Regions from separate parts of the Paenibacillus sp. 481 genome, predicted to be linked through region 1. Evidence: predicted binding sites of a transcription regulator. Region 1 holds the regulator's gene; the other holds the start of a gene.
What was found. The regulator CtsR, encoded in region 1, represses protease genes until heat stress. The targets are predictions, from matches to a motif close to ATGGTCAATAAAGGTCAAACA.
Positions count from the first base shown of each region.

Region 1 (7,579 bases):
CTCACCAGACACATACAGTACTTTTAAACCACTTGTTGCAAGTGCATTTGAGGTTTGCAACAGCAAAGTGGACTTACCAATACCCGGATCTCCACCTACAAGAATGAGCGAGCCAGGTACAACTCCACCGCCTAATACGCGGTTCAGTTCGCTTAACGTTGTTGATATGCGCGGTTCGCGCCCACTTTCTATGTGTATGATCGATTGTGGCTTTTCTTTCGCCGTAAACAAGGAAGATTGTACGCCCGCAGTCTTTACAATCGTTTCCCGTTCTTCAACCATCGTGTTCCATTGATTGCAGCCAGGACATTTTCCCATCCACTTCGCTGTTTCATATCCACATTCTGTGCAATTGAACTTCGTCTTTACTTTGGCCATCTCAGCCAACAACTCCTAGCTTGTCAATAATCCTTAACTTATTATATACGCGATAAACAGCTTGTCGTTTCGATCATGACCGCATTTTCGCAAGCAATGACTTGATAACCTTCACCGCATACTTATAAGTTTACCATTTTTAAGAAAGAGGATAAAGGTGTTACGCTTGGAATTATGTTTGCTAATTGTTATTTCTTATCGGTTGGACAGTAAAAAATATGAAGAGACGCGATTTTATATATGTTTCCCCGTTTTGCTAGTTCCATGATCACCTTCCCGATAGCCGCATAAAATGAAAAGGCACATCCCCTGTAATACACAAGGAATGTGCCTTTTTCTTAAATCTATGCGCAATTGGCATCAATTATAGCGATTAAGCGTTAGCTGTCTCTTCATTGCCTAGACTGCTGTCACTGTTATCATTGTTGCTACTGCTGCTACCACTGTTAATCACAATGAGTTGCCCGTCTTGCTCATCAATCGTAACTGAATCGCCTTTGCTAATTTGACCTCTTAGCAACTCTTCGGACAAGCGATCCTCGATATGCTTCTGAATAGCACGACGCAGCGGGCGTGCACCGTAAGCCGGGTCATACCCTTCCTTAGCGAGGAAGGCTTTCGCCGTATCCGTTAATTGGAAGTCCACATCTTGCTCTTTTAGGCGCTTGCGCAATTCGTCTGCCATAAGCGTAACGATTTCCGCAATGTGTTTCTTTTCGAGCGAGTGGAAGACGATAATTTCGTCAATCCGGTTCAGGAACTCTGGACGGAAGCTCTTCTTAAGTTCACCCATCACTTTGTCTTTCATGTTGTTGTAATCGCGACCGGAATCCTCTGTTGCCGTGAATCCAAGCGTAGAATTACGCTTAATCGCTTCAGCACCAACGTTAGACGTTAGGATAATAAGCGTGTTGCGGAAATCAACAACTCTGCCTTTCGAATCGGTCAAGCGTCCATCTTCCAGCACTTGCAGCAAAATGTTGAACACTTCTGGGTGCGCCTTCTCGATTTCGTCCAGCAAGACGACCGAATACGGCTTGCGGCGTACTTTTTCGGTAAGCTGGCCGCCCTCTTCATAACCAACATAGCCTGGAGGCGCTCCGACGAGACGAGCTGTCGAATGCTTCTCCATATATTCGGACATATCGATGCGGATAACTGCATTGTCATCACCGAATAAGGCTTCAGCAAGCGCACGTGCCAATTCTGTCTTACCGACACCTGTAGGGCCGAGGAAAATAAACGAACCCATTGGGCGCTTCGGATCTTTCAATCCCGCACGCGCACGACGAATCGCACGGCTAACTGCCTTAACTGCTTCATCCTGACCGATTACGCGCTCATGGAGAATCTCCTCCATTTTCAACAAGCGCTCCGTTTCTTCTTCCTTCAGCTTGAGTACCGGAATACCCGTCCAGCTTGCCACTACATGTGCAATATCTTCTGGCGTAACCTCAGAGTCCATACGCCCCTGCTTTTCTTTCCATTGGTTACGAACTGTATCCAGTTCTTCGCGCATCTTTTGCTCTGTATCACGTAAAGCAGCTGCTTTTTCAAATTCTTGGCTCTGTACAGAAGCATCCTTTTCCTTACGAATATCTTCTAAGCGAGCTTCAAGATCTTTTAAGTTAGGCGGTACTGTGTATGAGTTCAAACGCACTTTTGAGCTTGCTTCGTCAATCAAATCAATAGCCTTATCTGGCAAAAAGCGATCTGGAATATAGCGGTCCGATAATTTCACCGCAGCATCAATGGATTCATCGGTAATTTTGACCCGATGATGCGCTTCATAACGGTCACGCAGCCCTTTTAGAATAAGCACCGCTTCTTCTGGCGTAGGCTGGTCAACCGTAATCGGTTGGAATCGACGTTCCAACGCAGCGTCTTTTTCAATATATTTGCGGTATTCGTCCAACGTTGTCGCACCGATACATTGCAATTCACCACGCGCAAGCGATGGCTTCAATATATTCGAAGCGTCAATTGCACCTTCCGCTCCTCCTGCCCCGATAAGCGTATGCAGCTCATCAATGAAGAGGACGATGTTACCGGCTTGACGAATCTCGTCCATAATCTTTTTCAAGCGGTCTTCAAACTCACCGCGATACTTAGTACCTGCTACGACTGAGCCCATATCGAGCGTCATTACACGCTTATCGCGCAGCGTTTCCGGAATTTCATTATTAATAATTCGTTGTGCTAATCCTTCTGCGATAGCCGTTTTACCTACACCTGGCTCACCAATGAGTACAGGGTTGTTTTTCGTACGGCGGCTAAGCACTTGAATAACTCGTTCGATTTCTTTACTGCGTCCAATAACGGGATCCAGGTTGCCCTCTTTCGCGTATGCCGTCAAATCGCGTGCCAAGCTATCAAGTGTTGGCGTGCTCACATTTTGCGAAGAGCCATGATGGCTTGATACTGCCTCACTGCTGCCGAGCAATTGCAATACTTGTTGACGGGCTTTGTTCAAGCTAATACCTAAGTTGTTAAGGACGCGTGCCGCAACTCCCTCACCTTCACGAATAAGGCCAAGCAAAATATGCTCTGTACCTACATACGTATGGCCTAGCTTGCGAGCCTCGTCCATGGACAGTTCAATCACTTTTTTCGCTCGTGGCGTGTAAGCGATATTAGTTGGCTGTTCTTGTCCGCGACCAATCAACGACTCCACTTCGTCCTGAATCTTTTCCAAGCCTAAGCCAAGCCCAACAAGCGCTTTAGCGGCTATGCCTTCTCCTTCACGAATCAGACCGAGTAAAATATGCTCTGTCCCAATATTATTATGCCCCAATCGAACAGCTTCCTCTTGAGCTAAAGCCAACACCTTTTGCGCACGTTCTGTGAATCTACCGAACATCATTTTCTTGCACCTCCACATTAAAGTTAGGATTTTGATTTTGTTAAGGACTCCCGTATGAGACGAGCCCGATATACGTCCCGTTCATCCGCTTGTAGCGGCTTATTGAAAATGTGTTGCAAAAAACCTGGCTGCGTCATCACTAACAATTCGTTCAATATTGGAGCTGAAATATCGTGCAAAATACCAATATCAGAGCCCAATCGAATGTCGGATAAGCGCTGTGCAGCCTCTTTTGTATCCATTATAGCAGCATGTTTCAAAATACCGTATGAGCGACACACTCGATCGGTCAATCTCGTCCGATTATCTGTGAGGAGTTGCTCACGTGCTGCCTTCTCATGCTCAATAATTTGCTTCACGACGCTGTACAAGTTGTCGATAATTTCATCTTCAGATTGGCCAAGCGTAATCTGGTTCGATACTTGAAACAGATTACCTATCGCTTCGCTGCCTTCACCGTACAATCCTCTCACGGCTAATCCAACCTGCGTCACCGCTTGCAAAATACGGTTTATTTGCTGATTTAGCACTAATCCAGGCAGATGCATCATCACGGATGCACGAATACCTGTACCCACATTTGTCGGGCAACTTGTTAGATAACCACGTCTCTCATGGAAAGCGTAATCTACATGTGCCTCGAACACATCATCGATACGGTTAGCCTGTGCCCATGCTTCGCGTATTTGCAGACCAGGGTATAAACATTGTATTCGCAAATGGTCCTCTTCGTTTACCATGATGCTAACAGCTTCATTGTCGCTTAAAATGACCGCACCGTTACGAGCTTCGTTTGCCAAGTTCGGTGAAATCAAATGTTTCTCCACAAGAACTTGCTTCTCCGTTTCATTCATATCAACGAGACGAATACTTTGAAACGACCCGAGTGATATAAAACCTTGCTCATTCAAGACAGAAGACAGACGTTGCAGCACTTCTGCAGATTGCTGGTTTGTCGCTAAGAGCGGAAACGGCAATGCGCTAAGATTCCGTGCGATGCGTATACGGCTGCTGATGACGATATCGGAGTCCGGTCCGGTACCACGCATCCAGTCACTTAACGGTTGCTCCATAAAATGATAATTAGACATGTCACCATCTCCTTTCCTTGTCCTGAATTAATCCGAGCTCTCGGAAGAATGTTGTTCAATCTCTCGAATACGGTCGCGTAGCTGTGCTGCATGTTCAAACTGCTCATTCATAATGCTGTATTGTAATTGCCTCTTAAGTTCATCTAATTCACGGCGGCGTTGGATAACTCCTCCTCCACGTCGAGGAATTTTACCGATGTGCACCGTATTGCCATGCACACGCTTCAAGAGCGGATCCAAACGTTCGCCAAAAAAATTGTAACATTCATCACAACCAAAACGGCCTAGTTTGCTAAACTGTGCAAACGTAAGTCCACACCTGTCACAACGCGTGGATTGCGGTTTAGGAGGAACAGGAGGGCCTCCACCAGTCATCATTCCGCCGCCTGCGGCTAAATCGAAATCAAGCAATCCAGACAACAAATTATGAATTGAGAAGCCATTCGTTGTACCAGGAATCCATTCTCCTTTTTCCCGTGCGCACGATTCACATATGTGAAACTCTGTCTTTTGGCCATTAACGATTTTCGTAAAATGCAGCGTGGCTGGCTTTTGACCGCACTGTTGACATATCATCTCCGTTCCTCCTTCTTCATCATATAAATAATTGCAATGTTGTTAAAATTGATTACTTACTAAGTAGTGCAACGAGCATTGCTCGCATTAATCGTGCTCTTACTTCATCCCTAAGCGGGAGCTTCATCGCTAAATTATCGCGTGAAACAACAGCCCTAAGTAAGTTTGCCTCACGTCGGGAGATGACTTTCGCTTCTTCCAGCTGATAAATGAGCCCTTCTGCAGCAGATTGACCAATTCGTTCACCAATGTTATCGCATAAATGGTTCTGGATTGCTAAATGTGAAGGAAGCTCAATCCGTTGAATACGGATATACCCACCGCCACCACGTTTGCTCTCCACGACGTAACCTTTTTCCAACGAAAAACGAGTGCTAATAACATAATTAATTTGTGAAGGTACACATGAGAACTTATCCGCTAACTCATTTCGCTGAATTTCTACCGTTCCTTCTGGACTGTCAACTAGCATATGCTTCAAGTAATGCTCAATTAAGTCAGAAATATTGCGCATCTTCTCCCTCCCTTCAGCGCTTCTTATATTAGGTTTAACCCATTTTAACTGTCAAATATTCGTGTTGTTGACTTTGACTTTCTTTGACTTTAACTATATTATATGCATTTCTTCTCAATTTGCCAATACCCCTTCTTACAATAAACAGTTGTAAACTTGTACAAAGTGGTTTCTCCCGAACCATTGTCAACGAAAAAGCATTAAATTTCTACTAACTAACATACAGTATTCCGGTTAAAAGCGCATATTAAACATTTTTATCGTGATATATCTTAATATTACGTTGAAATATTATGGAATTATACTGGAGTCTTAATGATTAACGTGGTTATTAATTAATGCTATAAGTAATATACAGAGGTAATTAAGTGCGAAATACAATCTAAAATCACAAAAAAGCCCACCGACATATCGTCAGTGGGCTTTGCTGCTTGGCAACGTCCTACTCTCCCAGGACCCTGCGGTCCAAGTACCATCGGCGCTGGAGGGCTTAACGGTCGTGTTCGGTATGGGAACGCGTGGAACCCCTCCGCCATCATCACCAGACAGCTTGGCTCGTTAATACTCGCCAATATTTTGTTCAGGCCAGCACCGCCAAGTGCTGTGCGCTACCGATTCCACCAAACTTGTTGGCTTCTTCAGCATTTGCACCCTGAAAACTGATCGTGAAAGGTAAATCGTTATTTCGAATCATCTTGCTTATTTAGGATAAGCCCTCGACCTATTAGTATTCGTCAGCTCCATACATTACTGTACTTCCACCCCGAACCTATCAACCTCGTCGTCTTCAAGGGGTCTTACCAAAAGTGGGAAATCTCATCTTGAGGGGGGCTTCACGCTTAGATGCTTTCAGCGCTTATCCCTTCCATACTTGGCTACCCAGCGATGCTCTTGGCAGAACAACTGGTACACCAGCGGTATGTCCATCCCGGTCCTCTCGTACTAAGGACAGCTCCTCTCAAATTTCCTACGCCCGCGACAGATAGGGACCGAACTGTCTCACGACGTTCTGAACCCAGCTCGCGTACCGCTTTAATGGGCGAACAGCCCAACCCTTGGGACCTACTTCAGCCCCAGGATGCGATGAGCCGACATCGAGGTGCCAAACCTCCCCGTCGATGTGGACTCTTGGGGGAGATAAGCCTGTTATCCCCAGGGTAGCTTTTATCCGTTGAGCGATGGCCCTTCCATGCGGTACCACCGGATCACTAAGCCCGACTTTCGTCCCTGCTCGACTTGTAGGTCTCGCAGTCAAGCTCCCTTATGCCTTTGCACTCTTCGAATGATTTCCAACCATTCTGAGGGAACCTTGGGGCGCCTCCGTTACTCTTTAGGAGGCGACCGCCCCAGTCAAACTACCCACCTGACACTGTCCCCGAACCGGGTAACGGTCCTAGGTTAGAACTCCGATACGAACAGGGTGGTATCCCAACGGTGCCTCCACCTAAGCTGGCGCTCAGGTTTCTAAGGCTCCCACCTATCCTGTACAGTCCGTACCAAAGTCCAATATCAAGCTGTAGTAAAGCTCCATGGGGTCTTTCCGTCTTGTCGCGGGTAACCTGCATCTTCACAGGTATTAAAATTTCACCGGATCTCTCGTTGAGACAGCGCCCAATTCGTTACGCCATTCGTGCGGGTCAGAATTTACCTGACAAGGAATTTCGCTACCTTAGGACCGTTATAGTTACGGCCGCCGTTTACTGGGGCTTCGGTTCATAGCTTCGCCTTGCGGCTAACCACTCCCCTTAACCTTCCAGCACCGGGCAGGCGTCAGCCCGTATACTTCGCCTTGCGGCTTCGCACAGACCTGTGTTTTTGCTAAACAGTCGATTGGGCCTATTCACTGCGGCCCCCTCGGGCTATTAACCCTACCGAGGCACCCCTTCTCCCTAAGTTACGGGGTCATTTTGCCGAGTTCCTTAACGAGAGTTCTTCCGCGCGCCTTAGAATTCTCTTCTCGCCTACCTGTGTCGGTTTGCGGTACGGGCACCTTCTCCCTGGCTAGAGGCTTTTCTCGGCAGCATGAAATCAAGACCTTCGGTACTATAAATTTCCCTCCCCATCACAGCCCAGCCTTAATGATGTGCGGATTTGCCTACACATCGGCCTCACTGCTTGGACGAACTATTCCATCAGTTCGCGTCCCTATCCTTCTGC
Region 1 covers NZ_CP075175.1:2,910,174-2,917,752, reverse strand. Annotated here, with positions in the region: gene radA (DNA repair protein RadA) at 1-378, opposite strand, end outside; gene clpC (ATP-dependent protease ATP-binding subunit ClpC) at 752-3,241, opposite strand; gene KIK04_RS12700 (protein-arginine kinase McsB) at 3,265-4,332, opposite strand; gene KIK04_RS12695 (protein-arginine kinase activator protein McsA) at 4,360-4,908, opposite strand; gene KIK04_RS12690 (CtsR family transcriptional regulator) at 4,961-5,422, opposite strand; rRNA gene rrf (5S ribosomal RNA) at 5,852-5,968, opposite strand; rRNA gene KIK04_RS12680 (23S ribosomal RNA) at 6,127-7,579, opposite strand, start outside.

Region 2 (7,579 bases), 760 kb from region 1:
CCCGTTACAATGTTGAGATCCAGCCGCTATCCAATTCTTCTCTACTATCATAAATACATAGCTCATATTGTTGTTTGATGAGTTCTATATTATTTTGCTGTAAAATGGTATGTATCTGGTCGACACGGCTATAAAATTGCGCTGGGCCTTCATATTCTCTAACCGTAATAAATCGCACTTTACCATTCGCGTTCATCGAGTTTCTAGAAATATGTCCGCCATGGCTTGCGCAACAATTTTTTAACTTGGCTACATCATCGACCTCTACCTTGCCATGCCATTCAAAATAAGGCTTCGAATGCTGCACGATCGGCTCATAAAAATACTTTTCTTCCTGCGGGGGAATCTCTACTTTTTTCCTTACAATAGTAAATCCGTTGTTGCGAAAAGCCGTTGCAACCCTTTCAATTTCTATATTAGCTGCTTGAAAATCTGCGCACTGGGTAACACCTGTAATCATGGGCTGCGTGATGTAGTGTCCTTGATCCAAGACGATCATAAGAGGCTTAACTTGTTCTGACTGACAAATACTCATAAAAGCTTCCTTCTCATCCAACTTCAAATCATTAATGGTAAGGTGATATTCAAATTCCATGATTTCACTCCTTGAAAGTTCTTTCATGCTGTATCAGAAAGACCTGCTTAATGCCATGCCATAGGTATACCTATTATTGGATTTTAAACAAGTTCACGAGTTGTTACAATTGCTGCGAATATTTCATTTTATAGCCTATCAAGTCGAGCCCCTAACAACTGATACAAACAGGCTTCATAATACGTCCCAAGTTGCTTCATTTGGCTTATTTCGATTCAAATCCCTGCACAAACGCAGATTTTTTCCAATGCACGTCTTTTTCCTTAAAAACACCTGCACATTTACATGATTTTACTTGTGCTAACATAACCAGCATGGCGTTCACACAAAAACAAAAAATAAATTGTTGAATTTTTCCGTTGTTCTTGCTTTTTCCCTCCGAATCTTCTATAATAAGTCGAGCATCTTTCATTAGTTGTGCGCCCGTGGTCCAATGGATATGACGTAGGCCTCCGGAGCCTGAGATCAAGGTTCGATTCCTTGCGGGCGCGCCATACATTTTCTGAACCCGCGTCTGGGGCGGGAGATTAGAAGCAATTTAACAAGCTACTTAACGAACGCATATTGCAACATATTAGGGATACGAAGGAACATCCGCCAGCACAAGCCCACAGGCTTACAGGTAGGATGTTTTTTTCAATATCGAGTTTGACCATCTTTGACTTTTTGCAAATTCTGAATTATAGTTAATTTATCCCGTTTAATGGGTATAGCACGATTCATAAACAGGCAATGCTTATTATCATTGGGCGAATGCATCCGATGGCGGATGCAACGTATTCGTAAGGAGGAGTTAAACATGAGTTACGTACCTATGGTTGTCGAACAGACAAATCGGGGCGAACGCGCATATGACATTTACTCGAGATTGTTGAAGGATCGGATTATTTTCTTGGGAAGCCCAGTCAATGATGTAGTGGCGAACTCCATTATCGCCCAGATGCTATTTTTAGCTGCTGACGACCCAGAGAAAGATATTTACTTGTACATCAACAGTCCAGGCGGCTCCATTTCCGCTGGCATGGGCATCTACGATACAATGCAGCATATTAAGCCAGACGTATCTACCATTTGTGTAGGTATGGCAGCTTCGATGGGCGCATTCCTGCTGAACGCAGGCGCTAAAGGCAAGCGTCTTGCGCTCCCTAACAGCGAAGTTATGATTCACCAACCGCTGGGCGGAGCAGAAGGCCAAGCATCGGATATTCATATCCGTGCGCAGCGCATCTTGAAGATGCGTGACAACCTCAACCGCATCTTGGCTGACCGCACAGGTCAACCGTTAGAGCGCATTGAGAAAGATACGGACCGCGACTACTTCATGTCCGCGCAAGAAGCGCTGGAGTACGGTCTCGTTGACAAAGTATTGGATAAACCGCTTAGCGAGTTGATATAAACAAGCTATAGGCGTCATGCTAAGCACGCAGAGCGAGCTTTACAAGCTGAAAGCCGTTCACCAATGAGGTGGACGGCTTTCTTATTTAAGGCGCGTAATCTCCGTTGTAGCTGACGAGCACAACATCTTTAACCCCATCCAACGCGGCAAGTGCGTCAACAAACGCCGTGTTGTCATCACTTAGCCTCGTTTCTACCGTAAGCTCGGTCATCCCTTTGCGTACCGTTTTTGATTTCAACACCGATTTACGCTTGCGCAGCTGTACGAGTACTTCGTCACTCGCTTTCTCTTCATATTGCAAAATGACCAAGTATGGCTTCTGCTTTTCTTGCCGCTGCGATAAAAAGTAAATCGTTGCCCCAATTGCCAACGATCCGAAAATAGACAACGGATACAACTTGGCCCCTGTCGCGATCCCGACAGAAACGGCCCAAAACATATAAATAATGTCCATCGGATCTTTCACCGCCGTACGGAACCGCACAATACTCAGTGCGCCTACCATGCCGAGCGAGAGTACGATATTGGTGCTGATCGTCATAATAATGAGCGTCGTAATCATCGTCATTAACACGAACGTCACATTATAGTTATGACTGTACACGACTCCACGGAAACATTTTTGATATACCCAATATATGAACATACCGATAAGGAAAGAAATAAGCATTCCCCAAAAAATTTCAATCAGCGAAATTTTGTTAAACGCCTCTAATTGCAGCACACTCTTTTTAAACATATCTTTAAAATTCACGATCTGATCCATGGTACTCTCCTTACCATTGTTTAATAAGCGTACGGCTTGCGGCTCTCTTTGCAAATAGCATACTTCGAAATCGTGGATCGCTGATGCGCCGACATTTGCAACAAGTCGAACACGACACGGGGCATAAATTGATTGTATTTCACTTCTAAAATGGTTCGGGGCCCGCCAATCATGGAACGTGTCATCAGATGCGGGTCGAACAACTGGAGGGAATGCACGCCGGCACTAAGCTGCTTATCGAACGTAATCCGCACGTCACCTGCATCATACAAATAAGCTTCACGAACGTAATCAACGATAACCGCTGGCTGCATGGCCCCTTGCGTGAAATCACGGTAAAACCGCGCTGACAAGGAACGCTCATCTTTGTTGTCTAGCAGCGCTTCGTAATCTCCTAGCATAATCCGATCGACCTGCGCGCGGGTCAGCTGCTCTGATTCCTTGGATACGAGCTCGTTCCACTTGCTTTTCCGTTCTAGTTTAATGATAGAATCGCACTTGTTGTAAATACGAATACGATATTTGCGCCGATGAAAGATGCCTTCGTTTTTATTGTGCAAAGCGGATTCATACTTGTTATCAAAATACAAACTGCGGATATGGTAGCCTTCCTCATCGACGGAATGCTTGTCCAACGTCAGCAATGAACGTATCCGCTGCCTTAAACCGATATATTCATGATGATGAATGTAGAACTTCAACTCATGTCTAAGCTTTACGTCGCCAAAATTCATGCGTGGCATCGTGTATCCTCCGATTATACTTAGCGTTTATTGAACGTTATTCCATCATTTTGGGACAACTAATGTTCCGTCCTTACGCTCGACGAAAATTTGTTTCACGCCGTTAAATTTGATCTGATTGGCATCACGATACGTATCAAAGGCATGCTGCTTGTTGCCTTTCGCATCAAATACAAACACGCGCCAAAAATATTTCCCAGGCTGAATATTGTTGACCTGTGCTGTCGTTGAGCGCAAGCCGTCTTGAACCGTGAGCGGCTTATCAAAATTCGGTGACTTACTTAACTCGAACCGATACGTTAAGCTATCACCTTGCAAGTCGTAGGAATTCCCCCAATTAAACGCAAGTCCAGTCCCTTTCGCCTTTGCCTCACCCAAAAAGAACGGCATCGGCCATTCCAAGTGGCGCTTATAGGCTTCAATTTGTTTGGCTGGAATCGTAGCCAGTCGAGCCCACTCCGCTTTGTATTGCTGCGGTGTTCCCGGCAAGAAATTCAAATCAGGAGAGCTTAGCGAGACTTGTGGGGCAACCTTGCGGTACTGGTTCAAATATTGCTGTACAAGCTCCGGCTTGATTTTAGGAAACAAGGCATCGACTTTTGCCGTTAATTGTTCAACATTCGCGCGCTTCTTAAAAAAGCGGCTCTGCAACACGTTGTTCCAGTAGTTCGCAACACCAGTCCGCCAGCGAACAGGCGGCTCCTTTGCCAGAGGCGCCTCAAAGCTGGAATCTCCCCAAGCGCCATCGTAATCCCACGGGAGGAAGTACCATTTTTCCGAATTAAGCGGAGAATACAGCAAAAAATTTTGTGTATTCGTATCCATGTTATCGAACAAAATATTGAGCGCTGTCCATGTTAAAAAGTTATCGCGATCAAAGTGTTTATCTACCACACTGTCTATATCTTGCGAGATATCATTCACATCGTCTAACATTGCCAACAGCTTCTTATGATCGTTGCTACCCTGCACTTCAAGCACAGATTCGAACGCATCTTTATCAAATTGCGGCTCATCTTCCGTTCTCAACTTATCCTTGTAACGGAAAAATTCAAACATGACCGCTTTGTACAGATGGCCGCTCGGATCTAAACCGTGTGCCAACAAAAAGCGCTTGTTGGGCTGTTCGATCTGCGTATATAAGCCGTAGTCCTGAAAGGTAGATGCAGCAGGACTAGCCGTTAAATCCCTTACATGCAAATGGACGAACTGGGTCCGTAGGCTTGTTATATCGGGCATATGCTTGAGCAGATCGAAGCTTAGCTTGTTGCGCACACGTGTTAAATCATATGAATGTTTAACGAGGTTAATGACCCGCTGATCTCGCCACAGGCCAGCATCGTCAATGAGCTTCACTTTATATGACTTTTGCGGCGAGCGAAGCGATGATGCCCCTCGAACGGTAGCCGTACCGTTAGGCACCAATTCGCTGTAACCGAACATCCCGCTTACCGGACCTGTTGCATTGCCTTCTTGAAAAATAACATCCACCTCAGGATGCTTCTCCCCCGGTACCTTCTTCATAATCGAACTCAGCTGAGCCCAAGTGACAGGCGGCACATTCGTCTTATTTGAGGCAGCTATCGTCAAATAGAGGTGAACGATGTGATCACCCCTATCTGAACGATATATTTCTTTATTCTCAACAAGTGAATCTGCTGCCATTATTCCCTTATTGTTCGATACGATCGAATCTATTTCATCTGATTGTGATGGTGTCGCTGTATCGTCTGTGCACCCCGCTACAGCTAACAACGTAATTGCCAACAGTAGGCAGATGACTGCCTTTACCGACCCTACACAGCGTTCGATGCCTCGTCCCCCACCAGAATAACTACTTTGTCCGAATGCTGTCTGGGATTGATCATGCTGTTTCATCTTGTCCCCTCCCATATCACCATCGTTATTTATGTCCGTTCCGCTTCATGCTAAAGCGGAGTTCGTTTGATAACTATCGGTTGTGCGCTAAATGTGTAGTAGTGCAAATGTCTAATGACGTATCGCAAACGCCCTAAAGACAAGGTTAAAGCGATAAAGGAGGCCGTAAACATAGCAAAGCTCGTATCAACGTTATCAAATAGTATAGAGAAAGTTGCACTACATGCGAGCATAATCGCACTTAATGCAAATACACCCTTCCGATCATCAAAATAGAGCAGAACAAGGACAATAACCATAAATAACGTATAGGCGAAAAAGGAAAGCGCCAAAATATTAAACGCTTCTATCATCGTACTTGTGAACCCGAAAAAGGGTAGTAAACGAACGGCGAATGCAATCGATAATATCGTAAAAAAGAGCTGGATGCCCATTAAGAGCGACACTTCATACACGAGCACTTGGCTCATATCTCTTCGAGCCTGTTCAATTTCCCGCATTGACCCTTGTCCAAGTACCGTTTCATAATATTGACGGCATTTGGGATAAAATGATGTCTCTAGCGCTACAACAAACAACACTAGCGTCGGTATCGTCGTTAAAAATGCGTAATACACTGGCAAATCGTATGCCGGAGACATCCTAAACACACCTTCGACCCATATTCCCTCATTTTTGATCCACTGTACAATCTGATGTGTATATAACCCTAGAGCCATCATGAATCCAATGCCCATCAAGGATGGGTATCGACGCATCCACTGCACTAAGCTGTAGCTACGTGCCTCGTCGGAAAGACGCTTGTCCGCCGACAGGTCTCCCTTACGTGTCACACCTGCCGCACTTGTTGCACCTGTTGCACTTGTCGCATCTATCGTACCTGTTGCACCTTTCGTTGAAGGCAGACGGCCCCCAAATTGCCGTTCAACCGCATAAGCAAGCCCTAGCAGCGTGCAGCAAATCCCGATATTTAACATCCATAACATGGCTGCGGCTGACAAGGAACCTGTAATAAACGGCCACAGTACACAGTTTAATGTACCGACAATGCCACCTACGGCGAAGGCACCAAATACGTATCCATAGTGCTTTAACGCCGTTACATATACGCCAAGATGCCATATCACGACTAGCTGCACGAAAAATAAATACAGCGCTAGCTTGTATCCGAAGCTAAGTGGCGCCCAAATGACAAACGCCCCGCCGATGAGCAGCGCGGGAGTGAGTGACCAAATGAGCCCTGCATAAACAGAGGGCAAAATTTGTTCGTAGCGCTGTTCATACAACATGTCTGATACAGCACGCGTCGTCATCATTTGATAGATCGACACAATGATGTAGGAGCAGACGAAGGCGTAGACAGCGCCGCCGAACAGCAACTCTCGCTCGCTAAGTGGTCCCTCCCACGCTTTCATGACGAGCTGTGCACCAATGATCATCATCATACAGGCAAGCATGGGGCCAACTGTAACGATTGAAGAGATGGCATAAGCACGTAAGCGATAAGCTAACTCCCGCCTAGTGAACAATTTTTTCAATTCAAAGCCGATGCCTGCCATGTGCGCCCCTCCTCGTAGCTTTCATACAACGCAACATACGATTGAATAAATTGCTGCTTACTATAAAGATTTCTAACCCGCTCCTGACCCGCTACTCCCATGCGCACACGTTCATCTGGATGATTGCACAGCTCGATAATCGCTTGCGCGATGCTGTCCACATTCATAACAGGAGCCACAAATCCTGCTGGGCCATAGGCGTCATCCATGCCATACAGCAGTTCTTTACAACTGCCAACATCCGTTGTCACGAACGGCTTGCCAGCGGCCATCCCTTCAAGCACGGCCAATGGTTGCCCCTCGCTGATGCTCGACAACACAAGTAAGTCCATTTTGCCAATAATATTGCTAATCTGCATACTACCTGTAAACGTTACTTCTTCTACTGCCAACGCTTCCAACAGCGCCTGACATTCTGCGTAATATTCAGGATCTTCGTCATAAGGGCCAATGATCCAAAATGTCGAGTCCGGCACCTCTTGTTTCACGATGGCGAATGCCTGAATCATCGTCTTAATGTCTTTAATCGGTACGACGCGCACGATGGCACCGACGTGTATACGATTGTCGCCTACTGCTTTTGCAGGCAGTCCAACATAGTCGTGAAACTCGACTCCGTTAGGAATAATGCTAATTTTACTT
Region 2 covers NZ_CP075175.1:2,150,080-2,157,658, forward strand. Annotated here, with positions in the region: gene KIK04_RS09240 (hypothetical protein) at 5-595, opposite strand; gene KIK04_RS09245 (hypothetical protein) at 801-1,007, opposite strand; tRNA gene KIK04_RS09250 (tRNA-Arg) at 1,015-1,089, shown strand; gene clpP (ATP-dependent Clp endopeptidase proteolytic subunit ClpP) at 1,365-1,991, shown strand; gene KIK04_RS09260 (DUF4956 domain-containing protein) at 2,077-2,757, opposite strand; gene KIK04_RS09265 (polyphosphate polymerase domain-containing protein) at 2,778-3,500, opposite strand; gene KIK04_RS09270 (CotH kinase family protein) at 3,546-5,378, opposite strand; gene pelG (exopolysaccharide Pel transporter PelG) at 5,429-6,937, opposite strand; gene pelF (GT4 family glycosyltransferase PelF) at 6,913-7,579, opposite strand, start outside.
Region 2: the regulator CtsR is predicted to act here: its motif matches at 1,241-1,261, upstream of clpP (ATP-dependent Clp endopeptidase proteolytic subunit ClpP).